DNA from 3 places in the Bacillus sp. AK128 genome. Region 2 is predicted to be linked to each of the others. Evidence: riboswitches for the same ligand, from Rfam matches in the RefSeq annotation. Region 2 holds a riboswitch; each other region holds the start of a gene.
What was found. A riboswitch is a leader RNA that binds a small molecule or an ion and turns the genes downstream of it on or off. The one in region 2 is predicted to bind cyclic di-GMP.

Region 1: linked by a shared signal. The riboswitch ahead of M1D60_RS00840 (methyl-accepting chemotaxis protein) and the one ahead of M1D60_RS21300 (anti-repressor SinI family protein) in region 2 are both predicted to bind cyclic di-GMP.
Region 3: linked by a shared signal. The riboswitch ahead of M1D60_RS01960 (hypothetical protein) and the one ahead of M1D60_RS21300 (anti-repressor SinI family protein) in region 2 are both predicted to bind cyclic di-GMP.

Annotation. Positions count from the first base shown of each region.
Region 1 is NZ_CP096379.1:170,525-176,552, reverse strand. It holds gene M1D60_RS00845 (GntR family transcriptional regulator) at 1-181, opposite strand, end outside; gene M1D60_RS00840 (methyl-accepting chemotaxis protein) at 539-2,260, opposite strand; cyclic di-GMP riboswitch class I at 2,381-2,463, opposite strand; gene M1D60_RS00835 (GNAT family N-acetyltransferase) at 2,641-3,315, opposite strand; gene M1D60_RS00830 (carbon-nitrogen hydrolase family protein) at 3,341-4,216, opposite strand; gene M1D60_RS00825 (WHG domain-containing protein) at 4,370-4,939, opposite strand; gene M1D60_RS00820 (MBL fold metallo-hydrolase) at 4,942-5,658, opposite strand; gene M1D60_RS00815 (threonine/serine exporter family protein) at 5,773-6,028, opposite strand, start outside.
Region 2 is NZ_CP096379.1:4,238,458-4,244,485, reverse strand. It holds gene M1D60_RS21325 (alanine/glycine:cation symporter family protein) at 1-868, shown strand, start outside; gene M1D60_RS21320 (alanine racemase) at 935-2,041, shown strand; gene M1D60_RS21315 (anti-repressor SinI family protein) at 2,156-2,314, opposite strand; gene M1D60_RS21310 (helix-turn-helix domain-containing protein) at 2,680-2,994, shown strand; gene M1D60_RS21305 (helix-turn-helix domain-containing protein) at 3,429-3,758, opposite strand; gene M1D60_RS21300 (anti-repressor SinI family protein) at 3,835-3,972, opposite strand; cyclic di-GMP riboswitch class I at 4,003-4,095, opposite strand; gene M1D60_RS21295 (ATP-binding protein) at 4,649-5,890, opposite strand.
Region 3 is NZ_CP096379.1:409,036-415,063, forward strand. It holds gene M1D60_RS01955 (serine hydrolase) at 20-1,438, shown strand; cyclic di-GMP riboswitch class I at 1,944-2,026, shown strand; gene M1D60_RS01960 (hypothetical protein) at 2,240-2,578, shown strand; gene M1D60_RS01965 (hypothetical protein) at 2,578-3,072, shown strand; gene M1D60_RS01970 (transposase) at 3,530-4,285, shown strand; gene M1D60_RS01975 (YdcF family protein) at 4,881-5,477, opposite strand; gene M1D60_RS01980 (hypothetical protein) at 5,523-5,726, shown strand; gene M1D60_RS01985 (hypothetical protein) at 5,716-5,955, opposite strand.

The DNA.
Region 1 (6,028 bases), 650 kb from region 2:
CTAGGTTAGTAATTCTAGCAATTGCCTGTCTCACTACATGCCTATTCACATTGAACTGACGGCAAAGCTCATTTTCGGATGGGATCTTTTGATCCACTTCATAAACACTTGAACGAATATTATGAATTAAGAACTCAGCAATTTCTAAATGCTGAAGAGGCTCCTCCCGAATTTTCGTCATTCTCTCTCCCCTTTCATCTGCTTACAAAACTTATACTAACTTGTTAACAAGTTAGTATGGTTAAGCTGTTGTTAAAAACTCATAAAGTTAAATGGGATTTGTACATATATGGAAAACATTTCATCCCCTTTTTTACAATTCATTTACACTTTAGACAATCAACTCCAAATAGGTAATTGCTGACTCACAGGTTAGTTACGAGAACCAAGCTAGAAAATGCGATCAGCAATTAGGATTCACAATATGATTAGGTAAACAAGAACCATCGAAAGTTTATTAGTTTGTAAAAATTTACAACAAAAAAACCCTTACCAGTATTCCTGATAAGGGGGTTGGTGTTATCTACTAACTTCCAAATTAAAGCTTAAATCGACTTACGAGCACCTGTAACTCTTCTGACATGGATGCTAGTGCCTGTGCGGAAGCAGTGATTTCTTCCATAGAGGCTAGCTGTTCTTCAGCAGATGCTGCCACTTCTTCTGAACTTGTTGTGTTAGATTGTGATAGGCTAGCAATCTCATTTGCAGAAGCAGAAACCTCTTGGATGCTAGCAGAAATTTCTTCAACGGTTGCTGTTACTTCTTCAACCTGAGGTGTAATATTTCTTGTACTTTCTAATATAACGTTAAATTTGGCAGATGTTTGCTCAGAAACCTTCACACCATTTTCTGCGTTATTCATCACTTCACTCATGATTTTTACCGATTCGGAAGTATCCTTTTGGATCAGTGTGACAAGGTTTCCGATATTTTGTGTGGATTGTTTTGATTGTTCGGCAAGCTTTCTGACTTCATCAGCTACTACCGCAAATCCTTTACCATGCTCACCAGCTCGAGCTGCTTCAATCGCAGCATTTAAGGCTAAAAGGTTCGTCTGTTCAGCAATAGCCGTAATGACGTTTAAGATTTCACCAATCTCTTTAGAGCGCTCTGATAATGTGCCGATCACCTGATTAGAACGATTAACGGATTCATGAATAAACTTCATTTGCTTCAGGTTTTCACTAACAATTTTCCCACCATCCTCTGCTTCTGCATTCGTTTGTCTAGATAGCTCAGACACAACCGAAGCACTTTCAGAGATTCTTACTACTCCTTCTAACACTTCTTGTAAAGCAGTGGAGTTTTTGTCCATCTTCCTAGTTGTTACATCTGCTCCACTAGCAATCTCTTGGATTGAAGCAGAAATGGTTTCAGTTGCTCGACTAGATTGCTCGGCACTTGCATTAAGCTGTTCGGCCGAAGCTGCCACCTGGTCGGCATTATTCGCAATACTACCAATCATTTCACTTAGATTGTTAGTCATTCGCTCAAAGGATTGATTTAATTCATAGATTTCATCTTTACTTTTTATGTTTATTTTTTCTACATTTAAGTCCCCTGAAGCTACCAATCCTACTACTTTACCAAGTTGGACAATTGGGTTTGCTATGAATCTAGAGATGATAATTCCGGCACTAATTGCTAATAATGCCGCAATAGAGCTAAGAATTAACACTTGTGTCACAGCTGCTTGAGACTTTTCTTTTGTTTCAGCTACTTTATTTACTAAGATATCGTCCGTCAACCACTTTTGAAAGGACTTTGTCTGTTCGATTAATTTATCACTAGTAGGTAAAAGTTGTTCTTTTCCATCCTTAATAGCTTGGTTTCTGTTTGTGTAGATGGAAGATAAGATTCGATTGGCATTTATACTAAACTCTTGATTAGAGTTTTCGATTTCATCTAAACGATCCTGTGTTTCCTGTAAAGTACCTAACTCTCTTGCTCTTACTATTAATTCATCAATCGAAGCATTGGCTTGATTCATCACTTCGATATAATCAGAATCTACGTACAGTAAGTATGCTGTATATGAACTCAACTGAACTTCCGTATGATACTGAATTTCTTGAGAAATAGACCTAATTTCAGATACCCTGTCTATCAAATAATCATATGCTTCATTCGTTTCTTTCATATTTTGGAATGAGGAAAAAGAGGCTAAACCAAAAATCAAAGTAACCAATATAAAACTACCAATAAGTTTTTGTTTAATGCTTATTTTCTTGCTAAATCTTTGCTGCATCTTTCGGTTCATGATGAGTTCTCCCTTTGCGATTTAGTATTCTAAATTAATTTCTTTGCTGCTCTGCCATTTCAGCATAAAAAAAGGCAAACAGAATTATCTCTGTTCACCATTATGGATCAGAAAATTATTCTTGGCGGCTAGGCTACCATAGCATCTACCTTAGGTCCTTCGCTTTGCGTCCTTATTTTTCAATAAGTTTGCCTTTTTCAATATTTTTAATGTAGTGCTAAATTTCACTATATCACTATATCATATATTAGTTAAAAGTACCTACATTTTTATGTCCGTTTTAAAAATTTTCAAGGAATAAATACCCACATCTATCATTTTCCAAAAACCACTAAAAAACCCCTTATTTGCTTTATATGCTAATAAGGGGTTCTGATTTTTTATAATGGTTGTAAAGCTACTGTATCTTTCTTCCTTAGCTCTTCTACCATGCTTAGCCATTCTGCTGGCTTATCTGGTAGTACTGAGTAATAAGTAGAAAGGAAATCAACTACTAGAGATGCTGGTAGTTCAGTTAGCTCTTCACTCATTGGCATGAAGCAAAGGTCTAAACCAGATACGGCTGCTCCATTGTTTTCCCATGAAGGGTGGACATATTTAAAATCTAGACGTTGGTAGCCTAGGTGTGATAATACTTCACGACGAACGAATGGATTCATCATGGGAACCCCACCGAAATCAAAGTCCTCTTTTTGATAAGGATCATAGATTTCAGCAAACATACCTTTAAGCTGCTGGCCACCATTTTCGGCAGCAAGCTTCTGAAGGTGAGATAAACGATTATTAGCCAAGAAGCGTCCTAGGCTTAGCCCCGCTTGACTTACGATCGTGAAATCAGTCATTGCTACATTCCACTGTGGATAGTAGCGGTACTCCGTGATTCCAACCACCTTACCTTCATGAACAGCCACATATACAAAAATAGCTGGATCCTCTAACGGCTCTTTCCAAAGGGAGAATTCTAGTACCTCTTCTGGAGGAAATACTTCTTTCATTAGATCGTGTAATTGCTTAAATAATGGATCGTCTATACTTTGAACTCTTACATATTCCATTGTTTAAATCTCCTTCTCTGGTAGATTATCCGTTAATTTTAATATCGTGCCAATCTGTATAAAGGTCTGTTCTGCGATCTCTCCACGTTGTAACCGATCCTTTTTCACGAACTTCATATAAAAGGCTTAAATCTAAATCTGCCGTTACAAGCATGTCATTATTCAACTCACCTTCAGCTAACAAACCTTGCGGTGGGAATGGAATATCGTTTGGCGTAATGATTGCCGCCTGACCAAAATTCGCTCTCATAAAATCAACAGTTGGTAGGGAACCGACTGTTCCCGTTAATACCACATACACTTGGTTTTCAATGGCACGTGCATGACTTGTGTAACGAACACGGTGGAAGCCGTGACGGTCATCTGTACAAGAAGGAACGAAGATTACATCTGCTCCTTTTGCTTTAGCAATTCGAACAATTTCAGGAAACTCTATATCATAGCAGGTTAAAACTGCGATTCTTCCTTTTTCAGTGTCAAACACTCTAAAATCATTACCCGCAGCCATATTCCATTCGTGTACCTCAGTTGGTGTAATATGAAGCTTTGCTTGCTCCTCCACACGACCATCTGGGTAAAATAAATGTGCAACATTGTATAACTTATCATCTCTGTTGATCACATGAGTACCACCAATAATATGCATCTTGTGAATTAAAGCTAATCTAGTAAATAACGTAATATATTGTTCAGTAAAACCAGGAAGCTCATTAATGGTTAAGCCTGTTCCATGATTACTGCCAATTGATAAAAGCTGTGTCGTTAAAAACTCAGGGAACAATACAAACTCTGAACCATATTCAGCTGCTGTTTTTACGTAATGTTCACATTGTGCAGCAAATTCCTCAAAAGACTGAATGGTATGCAAGTGATACTGAACTGCAGAAACACGATATTTCATCTATCTACCCCTCTCAAAAACAATTTAATTTGATTATAAACATTTCACATGAAATCTCAAGGGATATTGCTCAAATACATTAAATTCCACACATTTTAACCCTTTAAAGCAGTGGGGGCCAGGCCCCCACCGCTTTAAAGTACTAAACACTCTCTATATTTTCATTGAATATAATCCTGCAAGAAAGGTTTTGATTAGGAGATGTAGGCTTTTGTCTAGGTCTACGGGTAGGCCGAATGCTTGTTTTTGTTCGAGGGAGGCAAATCCGTGGAGTAGGCTTCGTAAGCCTCGTACGGCATGGATGGCGGCTTCCTCATCTAGCTTGTAATCTTTTAGGACTTGTATAATCAGCTCGACAATACTGTTTCCTGCTTGTTGGATTTCGGTGTCCTCTGGGTTGGGGGCAGCTAAGGTTAGTTCATATAGGCCTGGGTTTTGTCGTGAGAATTGTATATAGGCAATCGACATTGCATGAACGGCCTCGTCACCCGTTTTATTCATGACAGCTATCTTTAAAACATGTAATAACCGGTTCATACCAGTCAATGCTAATTCACTTCTTAAATCATCCAATCCTTCAATGTGGTTATACAAAGATGGGGTTCTTATATTTAATCTTTTGGCGAGCGTTGCAAGAGTAACGCCTTCCATTCCTTCATGATTGGCTAGCTCAACTGCAACTTCTATAATCGTTCCTTTATCTAATCCCATTCTTGGTGACATGCTTATCTCTCCTTATTTACTGCTCGAAATGCAGCTTCAATTGCTAGATCTATAGATTGTACTGGATCCTTTATCATTTTCCCGTGTCCTACCGCTAATAAACTTGGATTAAGCTCTCTAATCTTCTTGGCACTGTCTATCGCTACTTCCTTATTCCATGTTGCCATGGCTGGAAAAGGAAACACAAGGTTTAGCTTACCTGAAACAGCCAATCCTCCTTTTGTTTGAAAAGCATCACCCGCGACAAGCGCTTTACTTCTCGTATCAAAAAATGACATTGAACCTGGTGTATGACCAGGAGTGGATACCACCAACAACGAGCCAATCCGGTCTCCATCCTCTAACAATATATCTGGACGAGTTTTCACATTCTTCGGAACCCCACCTTTAATAGGCGTACCCGGTTCATTTGGATCAAGTGACTTATCTCCCACTAGCAACCGGGAATCTCGTTTAGAAAGATACACCGGAACATCAGGATATAGTTCCTTCAATGAATCTAAACCTAAAACATGGTCATCATGGGCATGAGTCAGAACAATCCTTACAATCGGTTTCCCAATCTCCTTCGCAGCAGCAACAATCCCCTTCACACTAAACTTCATTCCTGTATCTATTAACGTCAAACCATCCTCTTCCTCTACAAAGTAACAATTCACCGGAAAAATAGTCGGCATAAATGCTATTTGATAAATAGAACCAACACGAGTTAATCTCAAGTTTATCCTCTCTCCTTTTTAAAAACTAATATCATTAGTTTTATAATAAACTAACACCATTAGTTTTTACAAGAGGTTTTTACCATAAAGAAAATAACACCTCTAAAATGGGTGTTATCCTTGAACTTTCTCTTGTCGCCTAAATTGAATTTTCCGAATTACTTGATTAACCACCTCAGAGGAAACCAGTCCGATCGCAATTGCCCCTGAAATTAAAAAAACCTTTACCGCAGATTCAATCGCAAAGTTATACTCATTCGATACAATATTGCGCATCGCGTCATAAGCTAACCCACCAGGAACGAGTGGAATAATGCCCGCTACAGAAAAAATAATAATCGGAGTCTTATATCGTCTTGCGAAAAACTGA
Region 2 (6,028 bases):
TGTTCCTTTCATGGCGATAGCGTATATTCTATTATCCCTCATTATTATTGGAATGAATATAGATCAGCTTCCAGCTGTACTTGGATTAATCTTTAGAAGTGCATTTGCATTCGATTCTGCATTTGGTGGAATTATCGGGATGGCCATTGCGTGGGGCGTTAAGCGTGGAATTTATTCAAACGAAGCGGGTCAAGGTACAGGTCCACACGCAGCAGCTGCAGCAGAGGTTTCTCATCCTGCAAAACAAGGCTTAGTTCAAGCAGCTTCTGTGTATATTGATACATTACTAGTTTGTTCAGCTACAGCCTTCATGATTCTTTTCACAGGAATGTATAATACGGAAGCACCAGATGGTACATTTATTGTTAATAACCTTCAAGGGGTAGAAGCAGGAGCAGAATACACACAGGCTGCAATTGAATCCGTTTTACCTGGATTTGGAGCAGCATTTGTAGCAGTTGCCCTTTTCTTCTTTGCTTTTACAACAATAATGGCATACTATTATATCGCTGAAACTAATATAGCCTATTTAACAAAAGGTAGGTTTGCTAAGCAAGCCATGTTTATCCTGAAGCTTGTTTTACTGGCTGCTACCTATTACGGAGCAGTTGAAGAAGCAAAGCTAGCATGGGCATTTGGTGATATTGGTCTAGGATTGATGGTATGGTTAAACATGATCGCCATACTAATTTTAGCGAAGCCAGCACTAGCAGTGTTTAAGGATTATGAAATGCAATTGAAACAGGGAGTTGATCCTGTCTTTAATCCAGAAAAACTAGGTATTAAAAATGCAGACTATTGGGTTAATGATTATCAATATGAGCCCGATTCTAAACCTTCAAAAAAGGATAAATCATTAGATATATAGAATAATGTAAAGAATGACGAGCCTATTTTTATAGGCTTGTCTTATTTTTTAATGTGGAGGCCAAAGATGACCTTAATACAAGATTTAGACACGCCTACTCTCCTACTAGACTATCATCAATTAAATAGAAACATAAATGAGGTAGCAAGGTTTGCAAACGAAATGGGAGTTTCGGTACGTCCCCATATCAAAACACATAAATCTATTAAAATTGCACAAATGCAGATAGACGCAGGGGCAGTCGGAATTACTGTTGCAAAAGTTGGTGAGGCTGAGGTGATGGCCGAAGGCGGAATAAAAGATATTTTAATTGCTTATCCGATTTCTAGTAAGTTGAAAATTAAACGACTGATACATTTGCTTGAACAAGGAATTCACTTAAAGATTGCGGTTGACCAAGAAATTCAGCTTGATTGTTTAACTAAAGAACTGATGAACACCCCTTTTCAGCTCGAGGTGTGGATTAAGGTGAACTCAGGTTTAAATCGTTGTGGAGTAGAACCTGGTGAAGCTGCGTTAACCTTAGCGAAAGCAATCCTTAACCGGCCGAAATTAAAGCTCGGAGGCATCTTCACCCATGCTGGTCATTCCTATGCAGCCGAATCATTGGATGAAATTGAAACAATAGCTGTTGAAGAGGCTAACGCAGTTTTGGAAAGTGCAAATGCTTGTGAAAAAGCGGGTATACCGATAGTAGTAAGAAGTGTTGGTTCAACACCTACCTATAAAAAAGCTGGCAGTATAAAAGGTATAACTGAGGTTAGATCGGGAAATGCGGTCTTTTATGATGCCATCCAAGTAGGATTAGGTGTAACAACTATTGAGCAGTGTGCTCTAACTGTTTTAGCTTCAGTAGTAGGTGTTTATACGAATCGGATCGTTTTTGATACTGGCAGTAAATCACTTTGCCTAGATAAAGGTGCTCATGGGAATGAAACCGTTAAAGGCTTTGGAATTGTAAAGAACCATCAAGAGTTAACAATTGAACGTTTATCTGAAGAGCATGGAGTAGGAGTATTTGAAGAAGTACCCATTTTAAAAGTGAATGATCAGGTTCAAATCATACCGAACCATGCATGTACAGTAGCAAATATGTTCGAGGAATATGTGGTTCATAAAGATGGGATTGTGATTGACTCTTGGAGGGTAGATGCAAGGGGAAGGCTTAAATAGTTGTTTATAAAGAATACGGAGTATTGACTTAAGGACCTGTCGTGAATACGAATAGGTCCTTAAGTCATGTTATTTATGTAGTAGCTACAACTAGTAAGAATTATAAAAGAAAATTTACAATGCTTGAAAGAAGGGGCCATTAGCTAATAAATATTCACGAATCTCCTGCTGAGTTAACCCTAGCTGTATTGCTTCTAAAATAAGTTCAACCCATTCTAAATCTAACTCATCCTCTAAAGAATTCTTGGTTTGCAGCTTCTCGATTTTATTCATATTGACCCTCCGATTCAATTGCTCAATCAATTAGTTAAAATAAGTCCATATGCCTAATTTTATTTCGGCATTAATAATAATTGGTGAGCCATTTGTCATTTCAATATTCATATTATATGGAACTTATTTGGAAAAATGTGTTAAATAATGTCGATAAGGTTAATTTATTTTCCTAATTGTATAGGTCTATTATTTTCAACTAATTGAGATTGTCTTCCCTTACAGTTGCGCTTGCTTTACTTTTTAGAATAAGCTTAGTATACTATAAATACACGTTCTCAATAAAGAACCAATGGATCATTTGAAAACATTTATTCTTTACATAAGTAAGGGGGATTTATCTAAGCGGAAAAGGAGATCATACTATGGATGGTAAAAGAATTAAGGAACTTCGTTTAAAAAGGGGAATGTCATTAACAGAACTATCAAATGTATCAGGAGTTTCAAAATCATATTTAAGCTTCATAGAAAGAGGAAAACAAAATAATCCAAGTATTGAAGTAATGGAAAAGCTAGCCCATGCACTAAAAATCGAGGTGCACTTTTTAATATCTGGGAAAAATGATGATGATCGAGATGTAACATTAATAGATAAAGAAATCATAGATTTAGCACTAGAGATGAGCCAATCTAAAATTGATAAAGAAAAGCTTCGACAATTAATCAAGATTCTAAAATAAATTACATATATTAGGAACTACTTTCTCTAGTTGTTCTTTATAAAGAATTAATGTCTAGCAAATTCTAAATGCAAGATCACAGTCATATAAATAAACTAGATTTGTTTTGTGGATTACTAACAATTTTCTGGAGGATATGAAAATGTATAAAAAAACATGTGATCGTTGTATAAGGCCTTCTTATAGTAGTAGTGAGACAGGTAAGTGGATATGTCCATCTTGCTATAAAGATATTTCTCATCTAAGACACAGACAGGCTGAAGTTCATAAAATAGAGAAGGTAATTCCTATTTATCAAGAAAACAAAGAAGGTCTCAAGAAAAGAAAGATAAGGTTTTTAACTTATATTTAAATTCGCATTTATAAGAAGTACCAGTGACTTGTAAAAAATGAAAATAAGCGTTTAAGATGACTGTTTAGCCATCTAAACGCTTTTATTTTTGTTGCTTCCATTTATTAAATTCTAAAAACTCTCGAAACTGCTCCTTGGATACTCCTGAATTCATAGCATCCCGAACTAAATTCTCCCAATCTGAATCTAGTGATCGATCAGTTGAAAATTCGGATTCCTGGTCATTCAATAAAGTATTAACGGAGACACCTAGTACTACTGAAATCTTCTCTAAAAATTGTATTGAAGGATTAGATTGAAGATTTCTTTCTATCGAACTTAGATATGATTTCGCAATTCCTGCACGCTCAGCTAACTCTGATAAAGACAGATGTTTACGAAGACGGTATTGTTTTATGCGTTGCCCAATCACTTTTGTCACCTTCCTTCGCTATGATTATAACATATAACGAAGAAAATGTTCCATTTGAAGAACGTTGAAGACAGAATTATTTTTCAAAAGTAAGAGGTTCTCTTAAAAAGGCTTGGATTTCCTGCACACTAAGTCCCATATCCAACGCGGCTAAAATAAGGTCTACCCACTCTTGGTCAAGCTTTTCTAACCCTTTTGTAAGATCTGTAATCATCATATACCCTCCTAAAATACTAGTCGTATTTCAGGCAGACCAGCCGTCATCATTAGAAAAAAATCCAATTTTAGACCCGTGACTTTGCGTCCCTATTTTTCAATAGGTTTGCCTTTTTCTGATAAAATTTATATGTGTAAAACTCTATGTATATAACTTTATGTATAGAAAAATATATTACGAATGTCCTATGTCTGAATTATATGAAAACATTTAAAAACTAGGTGTTGAAGGATGTCGAGAGAAACGAATTAAAATACCCTATAATCTTACAAATATTTCAATTTAATATGAATGATTGTTAGTAGAAATGTTAAAAAAGTCCTATAAACTCCTGAATACAGTAGTTTTGTAGGGTATTAAAGGATGTGGGTATATGGACTGAAGTAATATCATGTAAGTTTTTTAAATTAAATGTCGAGATGTTTTTTATAAAGCTTGGGTAATAAGATATAGATGTCATGAAAATCATGTAAATTAGGCGAATATATCTTATTTTTGATAGGAAGGTAGTATGAAGTAAAAAAATACCATTTTACTTTAACGATTATAATTGTATTCATAGGATCTTTTGTGGATTTAATTGCGTCCTGAGGTTCTTAGTTCCCGTTGATTGAACATATTAAATGGAATATAAAAAAGGACCATAACTGGCCCTTACATACAAGAATAGTATTTATATAGAAGGAAAGGACAACCTGAAGAGTGTCCCTTTTCCTACTTCACTTTTTACTGAAATAGTTCCTCTCATTGACTCTACTATACGATAAACTACCATCATCCCAAGACCTGTGCCTTTAACCTTTGTTGAGAAATAGGGCTCCCCAATCCTGGCTATCTGAGCAGGATTCATTCCGTAACCCTGATCTTCAATTTGGATAATCATTGAATCCTTTTGTTTACTAACATTAATAAATAAATATCCACCTTTTGGCATGGATTCAATTCCATTTTTCACTAAGTTAATAAGGCATTGTTGAAACTTAGACTTTTCACCCTCAATCCATCCTTGTGTCATACTAACGTTAATTTGTACATTCGTGTTTTTAGCTAGAGGATTCACTAGTGATACGACATTTAAAATCTCATCCTGCACATTAAGTTTTTCACTTTTTTCAGGAGCCGGCTTAGCAAATGTTAGGTAGTCTCTAATAATTCGCTCTGCCTGATCAAGCTCTTTAATCGCGATCTCTGAATAAGATTTTCTTTGTTCATCAGTCACGGAGCCTTGCTGTAACAATTGTAGGAATCCCCGAGACGATGTGAGGGGATTTCTAATTTCATGTGAGATAGAAGCTGCCAAATGACTTACTACATTCATTTTTTCGGCTCGCTGCAATTGATTTAATATTAAAAAATGATTATGGGAGAATTCTAATGTATAAACAATTAGGCCTGTCCCAAAAGAAATAGCAAATAAGAATAGTAAACTTGTAGTCCAAGAGAATGAAAATATCCCCTGATTCCACAATAATACTCCCATTAGAAGGGAGCCTAAGCAAACAGATGTGAGAAGCTTAATTCTTAATCTCATTTTTAAGTAAATAGGTGAGAAAAAATAAAAGAAAACTATAAGTAAAACACTAAGAAATAATATGAAAAGGGAAATTGTTTGGTTAGCGATAAGCACGAGCAGACTAGTGCATGCTAACAATGCGATATAACCAATCCACCCACCATAAAGACCAGCAATCATAATGGGAATTAATCCGAGATTTATTGTAATGCCATTTGTTTTTTGCATAGGGAAAAAATAGCAAAGAAATAGGCCTAAAATACAGATGCTTACCAGTAGTGTCTTACGGTAATTAGAGTAACTTTTAAATCTAGAAGTAATATTGACTTTAATAATATAAATGAAAAGGAGACTGATAAAAAGGAACAGATTAACAATGATATCCTTAGCTATAATTGACAATGACGTCCCCCCTTGAAATGCATATAAGAAAATTTTATCAAAGTTGGATAATATTACAATAGAAAATTCGTAGGAACGAAAAGGCGGTCGAGGGGTCTTTTACATTAATTTTCACATAGAAAGACCGGTTAGGTTGAA
Region 3 (6,028 bases), 880 kb from region 2:
AATTTAAGGAGGAGTTCAAATGAAAAGTCAGGTTACGATGAATGCATTTGAAGTACATGCAAAGGCTTTGATTGAAAAGTATCAAATTCCCGGCACAGCCATCGGTTTTGCCCATAACGGGGAGAAGATTTATGAAAAAGGCTTTGGATACCGAAATGTAAATCAGCAGCTTCCTGTCACAATGGATACGGTATTCGGAATTGCCTCCGTTACGAAATCATTTACTTGTATGGCCATCATGCAGCTGCAGGAACAAGGCAAGCTATCTGTTCATGACCCGGTTGTGAAATACTTACCGGAATTCTCCACACCTACACATTCAACAAATAAGATGACGATTCATCACTTCATGACCCATTCAGCAGGACTACCACCACTTCCTTCGTTAATCTATGCAAAGAAAAGAAGCCTAGATCAAGACCCTTCAGCAAACGATTACCCAGGACTAAATATCAACAAAGATGATACCCAGCCTCCAATTGATACATATGAACAGCTAATGGAGTTTATCGCCGGATTGGAATTCGACCTTCTGGGTGAACCGGGAACTGAATTCAGCTACTCTAACGATTGCTATGCCTTATTAGGTACAATCGTTCAGCGTGTCAGCGGCATTTCGTTTGAACAGTTTGTAAAAGAGTATATCTTGGATCCGTGTGGAATGGAGCAAACTTGTTTTGAAATTGAAGAATTACAAGACTATGAAAATATCACCTCCTTATATGCTGCTAGAAAGATAGAAGGTGGAATGGAAGTATATGAAGCACCAGTATGGTGGGAGTCTCCGTCTATGAGAGGAGCGGGAGCCCTTAAATCCACGGTGAATGACATGCTGAAGTACGCTGAAATTATCCGAAACAATGGTAGAGTTGGAGATAAACAGATTATATCGGCAGAAACCGTAAAACAGATGACTACACCATATATTGAATGCTCTCCAGGGCGCTATTATGGATATGGGTTTATGATTACTCCTAATTATCACGGTGCGACTCTAGTCGATCATGGCGGAAACTTAAAAGCCATAGCCTCCCAGCTATGCATCATTCCAGAAAGAGGAATTACAGGGATGATCTTAACCAATCTTGCCGGCGTTCCAGCCACAACCATCATGAGTGGAGCACTTAATGACCTAGAAGAACGCCCTGTCGATGCATTACCATTCCCTACAGAAAAGCATGAACTTTCACAGGAACAGTTAAGCGACTACGTAGGCACATACACCTCAAACGAAGGAATGGGCTTATCCATAACTGTCCAAGAAGGTGAACTGGACCTAAATGTCCAAGGCATTTCATTCCCAATCACATGTGTTGGTGAGGACTTATTCCTGGCTGTAGTCAAAGACCAAACCGAACTCATCCGCTTCGTCCGTAACCCTGAAGGCCAAATCGAAAGAATTGCCTACCACATGCGCCAATTTCCGAAGGTGGGGTAGGTACGGGGGGACAGGGACCTCGTTCCAGGTACGAGGGGACAGGGACTTCGTTCCCAAGCTCGCTACAATCTGATATTGAAAAAATGGCAAATTCTATATAATGAATATAGTAGAGAATAAACGGTACGAGGGGACAGGGACTTTGTGCCTTGGAATCATTCTGCCTATAAGGATAAGGTTTAATGGGCTTGCACAGGCGCAAAAGTATTATCTCTTTTCGTAATTCTAAACTAATCATTTAAAGAACAGTCACTCAATAGGCTGTTCTTTTTTGCCATAAACATTAAAGAAAGAGTCCGAAGAAAGAATGTTCATATCATGCTAAATTAACGATTAGTAGAAAAGTAACAGAGTTTTTTTGTTCTTTCTATGATTTAGATATGCTCCTACTAAATAACTATGTGAAAGAATCTTGTAATCCAAAGTGATGATAGGATTTTTAAACATTATTATCTATCATTTTAAGCAAAGTGATAGTATAATAATCATAGGTAAAAATAGCTAATTGAATATTCGGCAAACTACTTGAAAAAGTAGGACGCAAAACTAAAGGGGCTAAATCATTCGATATGCCAGCCAGTTGCATCTATTAACGTTTAGATCACTACAGCCCCTATTTGTTTAGGGGCTTTTTATTTTGTTTGGAAGGAAAGAAATGAGTGAGTGTATTTCGTCCTATTGATAAAGGGATTGGGACCATCGGTGGAAGAAGTGAATACCGCTAGAAATACTTATTTATTTCTAATACGGTTGATTTAAAAAGCAAAACACAACATGAATATCAAAAGGGGAGAGAGTCAATTGAAAACAGTATTTAAACATATTTTTGCCATTTTAGGGATCGCATTTGCAATTGCGCTAATGTTATTTGCAACAGCCATTAGTATGGGTTCACAAGCTATGGAAGAATTACTGATTACTTCCTCCATTTATAGTGGACTGGCACTAGTAGGCTATATGATTAGTGGTATCATGCCAAGATTAGGTGGATGGTTCATGATTATAGGAGGGCTCGTGTTCTCAGGCCAATATGAAACATTAGGTTTTTTAGGAGTAGGGCTGCCACTTTTATTTTCAGGAATTTTATCCATTCGTAGTAAAAAGAAAAAGCGGCTATCTAAGGTTCTGGTGGAGCAATAATGAAAGTTATTAAATGGGGATTCCAAATTGTTACCATTTCTTTGTTGGCATTTTTAATTTTTTGTTTATTAACTTATATTTTATTTAATTATGTCCTAACTCCAGGGGAAAACCAAACGGGTGTTTCAGAAGAGATGTTCCAGGATTCTCAAACACTTTTAACGATGATAAATACTCAATTTTTAACTGTTGATTTAGATGCTCAAGTAGACGAGCAACAAGTAGATGAACTGTTAGATATGATTGACAGCTATGGATATAAATATAGCAATACTAACCTTAATCCAGCTGAAGGTGAAATGTTTACTGATATAGGGATTGTTGTGTACGATTATTTGCAACTGGCTGAAATTGATGCATTTTATCAAGGAGAACCTCTTGATTTTAACGAGAGATATGGAATGTATTCTTCACAAAAAAGAGATATTTATGAATCATTCCTGAACAATCGAGTGGGGCTTAGAGAGACCTATGGATTTAGCTATGAACAGTAAAAATGATAGTTTAGTTAAGTTAAGTATTAACAACTTATTTTCTTCAAAATAATGAAAGATTAGGATAAACAGTCTTTTTTATAGAATTAGGCTGGAATAAGAAGAGCTAATCCAAAACAGGCTTACACAATTGATGATTGTAATAAGCCTGTTTTGAACTAATTTTGTATAAGTAACTGAAGATACTCGATTACTGCGAGAGCAAAGCGATGAGGTACGAGGGGACAGGGACCTCGTTCCATTAGTAAAGATGCGAAAAACTTTTGTTAATGTAAGAAGGGATATTCCCGACAAGTGTAGAATATAAATTCCAACCTCGAAATTTCAACTCTTTTACTCTTCTATTATTACTTCGTATTTAGTTTTCCCCAGCTTCAAATCAAGATCCCAAGAAAATATTTTATATGATTCCTCATTAAGAGCATTTTTTCGTTAACCAGTTGGAGGTGATTTATGTTTGCCTAGAAAAGCAAGGAGAATTAGCAGGACGGGGATTTACCACATTATTATGAGAGGTATTAATAGACAAGTGATTTTTGAGAATGAGGAAGATAAAAAGAAGTTCTTAGAGATTCTTGCAAAGTATAAGAGAATTTGTGGATTTGAACTATATGGTTATTGTTTGATGGATAATCATGTTCATCTTTTATTAAAAGAGGGTGAAGAATCGATATCAAAAGTGATGATGAGAATTTGCTCAAGCTATGTCCTTTGGTACAACTGGAAGTATGAGCGGTGTGGGCATTTGTTTCAGGAACGTTATAAGAGTGAGAATGTAGAAGATAAGAGGTACTTTTGGACGGTTCTTCGTTATATTCACCAAAACCCTTTAAAGGCAGAAATTGTTCAAACCGTTTGGGATAGTAGATGGACAAGTATTCATGACTATGTAGAACATGTCAGGATAGTAGATATTGATTGGGTACTTAATTTGCTTTCAGGAGAACGAAAGGTAGCTATCCAATGGTTTAGGGAATACATGGAAGAAAGTAATACCGACAAGTGTCTTGAATATGAAGTGAAACTTTCTGATTCGGAGGTAAGGGATTATCTGTTATCTTTAGGTATAGAGAGTAGTAGCAAGCTTCAACAGATGGAGCGAGAACAAAGAGTTGGTATTTTGGCCCAGGTAAGGCTTCTTAATGGAGTTTCCTTAGGCCAAATTTCGAGAGTTACTGGAATTTCTAAGAGTGTGATTAGTCGAGTTAAGTAGAATAGCTGGTACGAGGTCCCTGTCCCTTCGTACCACCTAAAACTGGAAAAAATTCCATTAATTTAAAATCGACACGATTCGACAAAATATGATATATTACTAATATAAGATGTATGTCTTGTAAGCCATGTTTCTTGTAAAATATCAACCTATCTTAATCCTCCCAGCTTGTAGAGATAATTAATCTTTACAAGCTTTTTATTTTGCTTGGAGTTCTATCATGTGCTAACTCAGAAGTAATACATATTATTTTTGTCCTCTGGTTTTCTATAGTCATAGATAAGCTTGTAAAGAAATGGGATGTTTCTAAATTAATAGGATACTTGTTTAAGCTATTAGCCTATTCCCTCTTTGGATTTATCCCAATATTAATTACATATATTAATAGCTCTATCCTGAAGCAACTCTTTTTTATCCTCAAGCCACATTTTTCCCTGTTGCAGCATTACTGTACTTGCATGTTCTAATCACCATACAATACTTGTTTGGAAGATTCATTAATGCATTTAGGACTGTCTGAAGCTGAGGGCGTTTTTTTGTTTATGGCCTTTATTGATACTCACAAAGAACATGATGTCCTTTTCTTTGTGCAACATTATCTAAACGGCAAACTAAAAAAATAACCGATATAGAAAAACAACTCTCGTAAGAAAAAGGGAAGTTTACTTTTTAATGTTTTATAAACGGAACTTTGTGTAGGTGATGAATATGCATCCATTCCAGTAGACTTTGCCATTAAGATTGCTCTTTTCATATGCAAAGGATCGCTTACAATGGTATATGTGCTGAAGTTTTTCTCAGATGCTATTTCATAAGCATATTTTATGTTCTCTTCTGTAATCCTTGATTTTGTTTCAATTAGAATATCCTCTTGTCTAACATTGTTCTTAATAGCATAAACCCTTGCAACCTCAGATTCTGCATACTTGTCTCCTTTACCCTTCCCCCCGGTGAAAATAATTTTATCTACATAATTATTCTCATAAAGCCAGATGGAATGATTAATCCTTTCGCGTAAAACGGGAGATGGTTCACCATCCCAGGCGGCAGCACCAAGTACTACTGCAACATCCGTTTTAACTAATTGGTTTTTTCCACTGAAGGACCAAATGCTAAAAGCTGAATATGTAACGAATACAAGGAAAATAATGATGATAGAAAAGAATAATCTTAATACATATTTTTTGGTCAATTTAAATCAATCCTTTTTGGCACGAGGGGACAGGGACTTTGTCTCGTGAATATGTTCATTAAAGAGCCAGTTGCAATTGTACGAATCGAGGGAGCAGGTGGAAATGGCATATTGTCTTCTAGTATATTGGGACAAAGTCCTGACCCTGCTTTCCCATTCATGTCCTTTCATCCTCAGGATGGGAGTTCCGTTAATTACTGGAACGAGGTCCCTGTCCCTTCGTACCACCTTCGTACCCCTAAATTATGAAAACTGTTCCAAAGATAACGAATGAGATTCCAATTAATATTGTGAATCCCTTAATTACACCAAACGGAAATCTACTTAGTAATCTAAATAAAAGTTCAAACTCAATATAGTGTACACGAATACCACCTTTATCCTCATAATCCACTTTTGTCATTTTAAACAAAGTGGAATAGAGGACAAAGATTCCCCAGAAGATCAACAATACCAATACCCCGATAAATAAAGCCAAACTACCCACCACACCTTACTATTAATTGTTAAATTATTACAATAAAAGCCTAACATAATTTTCTTTGGTTTTA